2 regions of the Rhodococcus sp. NPDC058532 genome follow, and region 1 is predicted to be linked to the other one. Evidence: riboswitches for the same ligand, from Rfam matches in the RefSeq annotation. Region 1 holds a riboswitch; the other holds the start of a gene.
What was found. A riboswitch is a leader RNA that binds a small molecule or an ion and turns the genes downstream of it on or off. The one in region 1 is predicted to bind thiamine pyrophosphate.
Positions count from the first base shown of each region.

Region 2: linked by a shared signal. The riboswitch ahead of ACFWQG_RS01070 (TenA family protein) and the one ahead of thiC (phosphomethylpyrimidine synthase ThiC) in region 1 are both predicted to bind thiamine pyrophosphate.

Region 1 is NZ_JBHXNU010000002.1:17,252-21,880, reverse strand. It holds gene ACFWQG_RS02910 (methyltransferase) at 1-360, shown strand, start outside; gene ACFWQG_RS02905 (GNAT family N-acetyltransferase) at 377-751, opposite strand; gene ACFWQG_RS02900 (GNAT family N-acetyltransferase) at 858-1,199, opposite strand; TPP riboswitch at 1,332-1,459, shown strand; gene thiC (phosphomethylpyrimidine synthase ThiC) at 1,451-2,995, shown strand; gene thiD (bifunctional hydroxymethylpyrimidine kinase/phosphomethylpyrimidine kinase) at 3,007-3,873, shown strand; gene ACFWQG_RS02885 (hypothetical protein) at 3,861-4,046, opposite strand; gene ACFWQG_RS02880 (PLDc N-terminal domain-containing protein) at 4,089-4,529, opposite strand.
Region 2 is NZ_JBHXNU010000001.1:232,951-237,579, reverse strand. It holds gene ACFWQG_RS01075 (SEC-C metal-binding domain-containing protein) at 1-1,570, opposite strand, end outside; TPP riboswitch at 1,701-1,796, shown strand; gene ACFWQG_RS01070 (TenA family protein) at 1,784-2,488, shown strand; gene ACFWQG_RS01065 (ABC transporter substrate-binding protein) at 2,497-3,507, shown strand; gene ACFWQG_RS01060 (ABC transporter permease) at 3,485-4,285, shown strand; gene ACFWQG_RS01055 (ABC transporter ATP-binding protein) at 4,278-4,629, shown strand, end outside.

The DNA.
Region 1 (4,629 bases):
AATCCGCCGTGGGTGCCTGCCGCGCCGACGTCGTCGATCGAGTTGGGGGTCTTCGACCGCAAGGGCCAGATGCTCGCCGAGTTCGTCCGCGGACTGCCGGGCCACCTCACCGCGGGCGGGCAGGGATGGCTGGTGCTCTCCGATCTTGCGGAGCGTCTCGGCCTGCGCACCCGCACCCAGCTGACCGACCTGTTCGATCGGTCCGGACTGATCGTGCTCGGCCGCAGCGATGTCCACCCGCGGCACCCGCGGGCGTCCGGCGGTCGCGGCCAACGCAGCCGGGGTCCCGAAGATCCGCTGGCGGCCGTCCGGGCGGCAGAGGTCGTGTCCCTCTGGCGGCTCGCGGCCCGCGACGGCTGACCGCGACGTCGTCGCGTCAGGCGTCGTCGAGCAGCGGCAGGTACTCGGTGTGGGTGCCGAGATAGCGTCGCACGTAGGTGCAGACCGGGTGCACCCGCCATCCGCGCACCCGCGCCTCCTCAAGCACCTCCCGGACCAGCACCGCCGCCCATCCGCGGCCGCCGTGCTCCTCCTTGACCACCGTGTGCATCAACGCGACAGCGGCGCCGTCCGCCGGTGCGCAGTCGACGCCGTCCAGGCGGCGGTATCCGAGGATGCCCACCAGTTCGCCGTCGACCCACAGGTCGAAGCGCGAGTGCGCGGGGTTGTCCTCAACCTGAGCCCGCGCCGCGTCGGCGCGGGCCGCGACGGCGGTCACCGCCGCCGTCCGGTGCTGGTTCCGCTTGAACATGCCGCCATGCAAGCAGCATCCGGGCCGGGCCGCTGCCCGGGACGGGCCCCGTCGACAAGTTGTCGCCCATCCTTCGTCGAATCGTGGCCGAATCGCCGCCCGGCGCTCACACCGGGACCAGAATGTCGCGGTACTCGGGGTTCGCGGCGACGAATCGCTGCAGGTAGGTGCACACGGGCCGGATCTTCCATCCGTACCCGCGGGCCGCGTCGAGCGCCCGCCGGACCATCAGCGCGGCGAGCCCCCGGTGCCCGAAGTCCTCGACGATCACGGTGTGCAGGAAGGAGACGACCGGCGCCGTCGACCGCCGTCGGCCCCTGGCGGCTCCATCGTTCGACTCGAGGTCGTAGTAGCCCAGAATGCCGACGAGGTCGCCGTTGAGCCACAGCTCGAAACGGCTCTGAGCGGCATTGTTCGTCACCTCGGCCGTCGCCTTGTCCGCGAGCATCGGTCCTGTCTCCTTCTGGGTGAAGCGCCGGGCAGCCTGCCCGTAACAGAAATGTGATCCACGCCACTATAGGTCGGCTGGCGGGTGCGCAACAGGGATCGGGCGAAACTGGGCTAGGGTCTCCGGCGACAACTGAACACCCACGGGGGCTCGCACCAGCGGGCTGAGAGGACGGCTAGCTCCTTCGCGAGCGATGAGGGCCGTCGACCGTATGAACCTGACCGGGTAATGCCGGCGTAGGGAGTATTCGAATGAGGGACACCTCTGTCACCACGGCCGTCACCACGGGACCGATCGCGGGCAGCAGCAAGCGGTACCTGGACGTCGACGGGCTGTCGGTGCCGGTGCGCCGCGTGCACCTGACCACCGGCGATCATCTGGACCTGTACGACACGTCCGGCCCGTACACCGAGGACGACGCGCGAATCGACCTTGAGGCGGGCCTGCCGCCGGTGCGGTCGGGCTGGCCGCGGCCTGCCGGGGCCAGCACCCAACTGGGCTGGGCGCGCGCGGGCGTCGTCACCGCCGAGATGCGCTACTGCGCCGCCCGCGAGGGCGTGTCGCCGGAGGTGGTGCGCGACGAGGTCGCCGCCGGTCGGGCGGTGATCCCGGCCAACCGCAATCACCCCGAGCTCGAACCGATGGTGATCGGCAAGCGATTCGGGGTGAAGATCAACGCGAACATCGGCAACTCGGCGGTCACCTCGTCGATCGCCGAGGAGGTCGAGAAGATGGTGTGGGCCACCCGCTGGGGCGCCGACACCATCATGGACCTGTCCACCGGCAGGAACATCCACGAGACCAGGGAGTGGATCCTGCGCAACTCCCCCGTCCCGGTCGGGACGGTGCCGCTCTACCAGGCGCTGGAGAAGGTTGGCGGCGACCCGGCAGCACTGACCTGGGAGCTGTACCGCGACACCGTGATCGAGCAGTGCGAGCAGGGCGTGGACTACATGACGGTGCACGCCGGGGTGCTGCTGCGGCACGTCCCGCTGACCGTGAAGCGGGTCACCGGCATCGTCTCGCGCGGCGGGTCGATCATGGCCGCCTGGTGCCTCGCGCACCACCGGGAGTCGTTCCTGTACACCCACTTCGCGGAGCTGTGCGAGATCCTCGCCCGCTACGACGTCACCTTCTCGCTCGGCGACGGGCTGCGCCCCGGATCCATCGCGGACGCCAACGACGCGGCGCAGTTCGCCGAGCTCCGCACCCTCGGCGAACTGACCGCAATCGCGAAATCCCATGGCGTGCAGGTGATGATCGAGGGCCCGGGGCACGTGCCGATGCACAAGATCGTGGAGAACGTCCGCCTCGAGGAGGAGCTGTGCGAGGAGGCACCGTTCTACACCCTCGGCCCGCTCGCCACCGACATCGCGCCCGCCTACGACCACATCACCTCCGCGATCGGCGCGGCGATGATCGCGCAGGCCGGGACCGCGATGCTCTGCTACGTGACCCCGAAGGAGCATCTGGGGCTGCCGAACCGGGACGACGTGAAGGTCGGCGTCATCACCTACAAGATCGCCGCGCACGCCGCCGACCTGGCCAAGGGGCACCCGCGGGCGCAGGAACGCGACGACGCACTGTCGACGGCCCGGTTCGAGTTCCGCTGGCACGATCAGTTCGCGCTGTCGCTCGACCCGGACACCGCCCGGGAGTATCACGACGAGACGTTGCCCGCCGAGCCAGCGAAATCTGCACACTTCTGTTCGATGTGCGGGCCGAAGTTCTGCTCGATGCGGATCTCCGCCGACGTCCGCCAGGTGTACCTGCCCACCGTTCCGGCGGGTCGATAGGCTCCTTGCTCGTGAACCTGCTGCCGCTGACCCCCGACGGACAGACCCCCGTCCGTGCCCTCACCATCGCCGGTACCGATTCCGGCGGCGGCGCTGGCATTCAGGCCGACTCCCGCACGATGGCGCTGCTCGGTGTGCACGCCTGCGTCGCCGTCGCCGCGGTGACGGTGCAGAACTCGGTGGGGGTGAGCGGTTTTCACGAGATCCCGCCGCAGATCGTGGCCGATCAGGTGCGGTCGGTGGTCGGCGACATCGGGGTGAGCGCCGCGAAGACGGGGATGCTGGCGTCCACCGCGATCATCGAGTCGGTCGCGCAGGTGTGCGGCGAGGTCGGGATCGGCAAGGGCAGGCCGGTGCCGCTGGTGGTGGACCCGGTGTGCGCATCGATGCACGGCGACCCACTGCTGCACGCGGAGGCCCTCGACGCGGTGCGGCACACGCTGATCCCGATCGCGTCGCTGGTCACGCCGAACCTCGACGAGGTCCGGCTGATCACCGGCATCGAGGTCGTCGACGACGCGTCGGCTCGCCGGGCAGCGGAGGCGCTGCACGGGCTCGGCGCGCAGTGGGCGCTGGTCAAGGGCGGTCACCTGCGTACCTCAACGGAATCGACCGACCTGCTCTTCGACGGCGAAACGTTCCACCAGTTCACCGGCCCGCGGATCGACACCGGCAACGACCACGGCGGCGGGGACACCCTCGCCGCCGCGGTCGCATGCGCGCTCGCGCACGGCCGATCGATGCCCGAGGCCGTCGCGTTCGGGAAGCAGTGGGTGACCCGCTGCCTCGCGGCGTCCTACGACCTCGGGGCGGGACACGGCCCCGTCTCCCCGCTGTGGCGGCTGCATCCGGGCGCTGCGGAAGGTCAGTGCGAGTAGTCCCGGAAGGTCATCACGGCCGCGACGAGGATCACCGCCGCCGCGACGATGTAGACCGCTATGCGGAACCAGTAGGGACCGACTTCGTAGTAGTTCACCGCGAACGCGCCGAACATTGCGGCCAGGATGAGCACCATCCCGTACAGGGGCGTCCGCTGTTCCCGATCAGCCATACCATCAGTGTCCGCGCGGACAGCGGCGGTCGCAATGGCCGGTCATTCGGCCTGATCGCCGTCGGCCTCGTCACCGCGGCGGTGCCGCTCGTCGTCACCGCGGCGGTGCCGCTCGTTGGCACTGCGGCGGTGCCGCTCGTTGGCACTGCGCCGCTGCTGCTCCTTCGCGACGCGGCGCTGCTCCTCGGCTCGTTCGCGGCAGCGCCGCAAGAACTCCTCGTCGGACTCACTGCTGACGCCCGCCTGCCGACCGGGCCGGTCGTACTCCGGGAAGCCGGTGACCCGGGCCGGGGCCTGCACACCGACGCCGCCCTGTGGACGCCCGAGTAGCAGCCACAGCACGGATCCGAGCAGCGGCACCAGGATCACGACGATCAGCCACAGGATCTTCGGGAGGTGCCGGACCCGGTGCTCGTCTGCGCAGATCACGTCGACGAGGCACCCCACCCACAGCACCATCACGATCAACCCGAGATACGGCACGCGCCGCCCCTTCCCACGTTCCTCCTCCGGACAAACCGGACCCAGGAGTTTCATCCACGCCGGGCCCCGGCGCGTTACGGGCCGCGGCGGACGACCGCGG
Region 2 (4,629 bases), on a different contig from region 1:
GGTCGAACAGTTCCGGGGTCCGGGCGAACATCAGCGCCTTGGTGTACAGCCAGGAGGCGCGGGCGTCGGCGGTCAGGTCGGACCGGCCGAGGTGGCAGGCCTTGTACTTGCGGCCGGACCCGCACCAGCAGCGGTCGTTGCGCCCCAGCTCGCGGCGGTCGGCGGGCTGATACCGCGCCAACACCTCCTGCAGGGTGTCCGCGTCGCCGCCCTCGATGCGGGCCAGCAGCGACTGCGCGCGCGGCACGTCGCCCGCGTCGGCGGCGAGCAGGGCCAGATCGAACGCGGCCAGTGTCCAGTCCGGGTCGCGGTCCAGCGCCAGCTCGAACTGGGTGACCGCGACGAGGACGTCGCCGCACTGGTCGGCGGCCTTGCCCGCCAACCAGTGCGCGGCGGGGCGCACCCGGCGGGACGCGTGCTCGATCAGCGCCGACGCCACCGCGTGCAGCGCCTCGGCGCGGTCGTCCCCGAGGGTGGCGAGGTCGAACGCGACCGCCGCCGCCGACGGATCCGCGAGGCCACGGAAGACCCGCGGGTCCACGGTCACCCGGGCAGCGGCGACCTCGGACGGATCCTCGCCCCGCTCGACCGCGTCGGCGACCTCGTGGACGAGGTCGGTGAGGTCGACGACGGACCCCGCCTCGGCGACGTTCAGCCGATTCTCCCGAGCGATCGACTCGACGAGCGCGGTCCGGTGATGGGCGTCGAAGTCGAAACCGTTCGGCGCCAGATAGTTCCGTTCGCAGACGTGGCCCGCGGCGGCGAGCAGTTCGGTCAGCGGCGCCGTCGGCGCGGTAAACAGGTCGGGATGCTCGGCGACCAACTGCCAGACGACGGGGTCGGTGTGCACGGCGCCGTCGGCGATCACCTCCCGCAGGGCGTCGATGAGGTCGGGGGCGGGTGCGGTCCGGTCCACGCGGACCAGCCGCAGCCGACCGCCAGCCAGCCCGAGGCCGATCAGGTCGCCCGCGGTCGCCGCGTGCAGCAGGTCCGGGTCGAGCAGCAGCCGCTCGATCTCCGGGGCAGCGAACTCGGTGCGGCCGCGGGCAGCGAGAGCGGCGGCGTCCGCGGTCGGGGAGACCACGGCGACCTCGCATTCGCCTCCGCGGGAACGGGATCCGGCGAGCACGGAAAGCGCGGACAGGTCCGGGTCGATGTCGAGAACCCCGGACGCGACCTCCTCCGCGGACAGCCGATGCGTGAACACCCGGCCCTCGAGCAGCCCGTCGAGCGCGGCAACCCGGCCGTCGGCGAGCACCCCGACGGGCGAGTCGTCGAGGGCGCGGACCACCGCGGCCATTTCCGCGGTCGTGCCGAGCCCCCGCTCGACGAGCGCGGCAACCCAGTCGTCGGTGCTGAGCGGGCCGCGGCGGCGCAGTTCCGCGATCGCGTGCCCGGCGGCATCGAGTTCGGGCACATCAAGTTCGGGCGCATCGGGTTCCGGTACATCGAGTTCGCGAGGGTCGGGTTCGGGTGCGGGATCCGGACGCGCTTCGGTGCGGGGGTCGGCGGCGCGGCGACCCACGATCTCGAGGTGCCGGTCACCACGGGATTCGGTCGAGGCGATCACCCGGTGATCGTAGGCGACGCACCCCGCGGCGTCGCCGACCGGACGCGAACGGGCGGTTGTCGGGTGCGGCTCTCGGCCGACGGTCCGGCAACCGCCGGGCCGGCGCAGACCGACCTGCTACCGTCGACGGTGTTCTGACACGGGGTGCTCCGCGACTGCGGGGCTGAGATGAGACCCGAGAACCTGTCCAGGTAATGCTGACGAAGGGATGTCATGGCTGTGTTGACGCATGCCACCACCACGGACCGCTTCACCGACCACCTGTGGGACGAGACGAAGGCGCTGCGGGTCGCGATCGACGACCTCGAGTTCCTGCACCGACTCGGCGACGGCACGCTGCCGCTGGCGGTGTTCCGCACCTACATCGAGCAGGATTCGCTGTACCTGATCGGCTACGCGAAGGCGCTGGCGATCCTCGCGTCCAAGGCGCCGGACCCGCAGACCGCCGCGTTCTGGGCGAACTCGGCCGCCAGCGCGGCCGCCGTCGAGTCCGCGCTGCACGAGGACCTGCTGCACGTCCTTCCGCCGCGGGACGACGAGCCGGAACACTCGTCCGCCTGCCTGGGGTACGTGTCGTACCTGATCGCGGCCGCCGCGACCGAACCGTACGCGGTCGGCGCCGCCGCGGTGCTGCCGTGCTTCTGGATCTACGCCGAGGTCGGCCGGGACCTCGCGGCCCGCGCGGCGAAGGTGCTCGCCGCCGACCCCGGACACCCCTACGCGCAGTGGGTGTCCACCTACGACGCCCCCGAGTTCCAGGAGTCCGCCGCCGCGGCCCGCGCCCTCGTCGACGCCGCGGCCGCCGCCGCGACCGACGCCGACCGGGCCGCGATGGTCACCGCCTTCACCGTCGCGACCCGGTACGAGCTGATGTTCTGGGACACCGCGCTGCACCCGCAGTCCTGGCCGCTGTCGTGACGGGCCGCATGATCCGCGCGCTGACCGGGATCGTCGCCGCCGCACTGACGTCGACGCTCCTCGCGGCCTGCGGCAGCGATTCGGGGTCGGACGGGACCATCCGGTTCGCGCTGGACTGGACACCGAACACCAACCACACCGGGCTGTACGTCGCGCAGCAGCGCGGCTACTTCGCGGACGCCGGTCTGGACGTCGAGATCCTGCCGTACACCAACACCGCCGTCGACACCGTGATCGACGCCGGGAACGCCGAATTCGGGATCAGCACCCATGATTCGTCGACCTTCTCCCGGGCCTCCGGCGCGCACACGGTGTCGGTGCTCGCCCCGCTGCAGCACTGGGCGACCGGGATCGGCGTCAAGGCCGACCGCGCGGACATCACCAGCCCGAAGGACCTGGACGGCACCACCTACGCCGGGTTCGGCGAGCCGGGCGAGAAGGAAACCCTGCAGCAGGTGATCCGAAACGATGGCGGCACCGGCGAGTTCACGTCCGTCACCCTCGGCACCTCCGCCTACGAGGCGGTCTACTCCGGCCAGGCCGACTTCACCGTCTCCTACCTCGCCTGGGAGGGCATCGAGGCCGAGCGCCGCGGGACCCCGATGAAGTACTTCCGCTACACCGACTTCGGGTTCCCGGACGCGTACGCGATCGTCGTCGACGGGAACGAGGACTGGCTCAGCGCCAACCCGGACGAGGCAGCGAGGTTCGTGCAGGCGCTGCAGCGCGGCTACCAGTTCGCCGCGGACCACCCGGACGAGGCGGCCCGGGACCTGATCGACGCCAACCCGGGTGCCTTCAACGACCCGCAGCTGGTGGTCGAGAGCCAGCGGATGCTGGCCGGGCAGTACATGAAGGACGCCGACGGGCGGGTCGGCACCCAGACGTTGGAGCAGTGGGCGGGGAACTCGAGTTTCCTGTACCGCAACGGCCTGCTCACCGGGCCGGACGGCGCGCCGCTGACCACCGAACCGGACTGGTCGACGTACTTCACCAATGACTACCTCGGCGCCCCGTAGCCCCACCGCACGCAGAAGCCCGTTGGCGTTGCCTGCGGTGGTGACGGTGGCCGTGCTCGTCGCCGTCTGGCAGCTGTACGTCCAGGTCAGTGGGATCCGTCCGCAGCTGCTGCCGTCCCCGCTGCGGGTGGTCCGGCAGGGCTGGGCGCATCGGGATGAGATCGGGGTGCACGCCGCGGCGACCCTGCAGGTGACGCTGATCGGGTTCGCGGTGTCGCTGGTGCTGGCCTGGGCGCTGGCGATCGTGGTGGACTTCTCGCCGTGGCTGCGGCGCGCGTTCGTGCCGCTGTTCGTTGCCTCCCAGACCCTGCCGATCATCGCGATCGCCCCGCTGATGATCATCTGGTTCGGCTTCGGGCTGCTGCCGAAGGTGCTCGTCATCGCGCTGGTCACGTTCTTCCCGATGGCGATCGGCCTGATCGAGGGGTTCGCCGCGGCCGACCGGGAGGCGGGTGCGCTGCTGCGCAGCATGGGTGCGTCGCGGCGGCAGGTGTTCCGGTACGTGCGGCTGCCGTCGGCGCTGCCCCGGTTCTTCACCGCGCTGCGGATCGGGATCACCTACGCCGTCGTCGGTGCGGTGTTCGCCGAATACGTCGGCGCCAGCGAGGGTCTCGGCATCTACATGAGCCTGCAGAAGAATTCCTTCCGCACCGACCTGGTGCTGGCGGCGGTGCTGGTGACCGCGCTGATCAGCATCACGCTGTACCTGCTGACGTTCGCCGCCGAACGCGTCGTCGCGCCGTGGGCCCGCGCCGAGGGTCGGGCGCGCCATGGGTGAGCGGCGCGGTGGCCGCCTGGTCGTCGACGGCCTCACCCGGTCGTTCCCGCAGCCCGGACGGCGGCCCGACCGACAGGTCCTCGGCGGGGTGTCGTTCACCGCGGAGCCGGGTGAATTCGTCTCCGTGATCGGCCCGAGCGGCTGCGGCAAGAGCACCGTGTTCGCGATGCTGGCCGGGCTGGACTCCCCCGATGCGGGCAGCATCGACTTCGGCCCCGGCACCGCGCACTGCGCGTACATGCCGCAGCAGGACCTGCTGTTCCCGTGGCGCACCGTCCTCGACAACACGATCCTCGGCCTGCAGGTGCAGGGTGTGCCGACCGCGGAGGCGCGGCGCCGCGCCA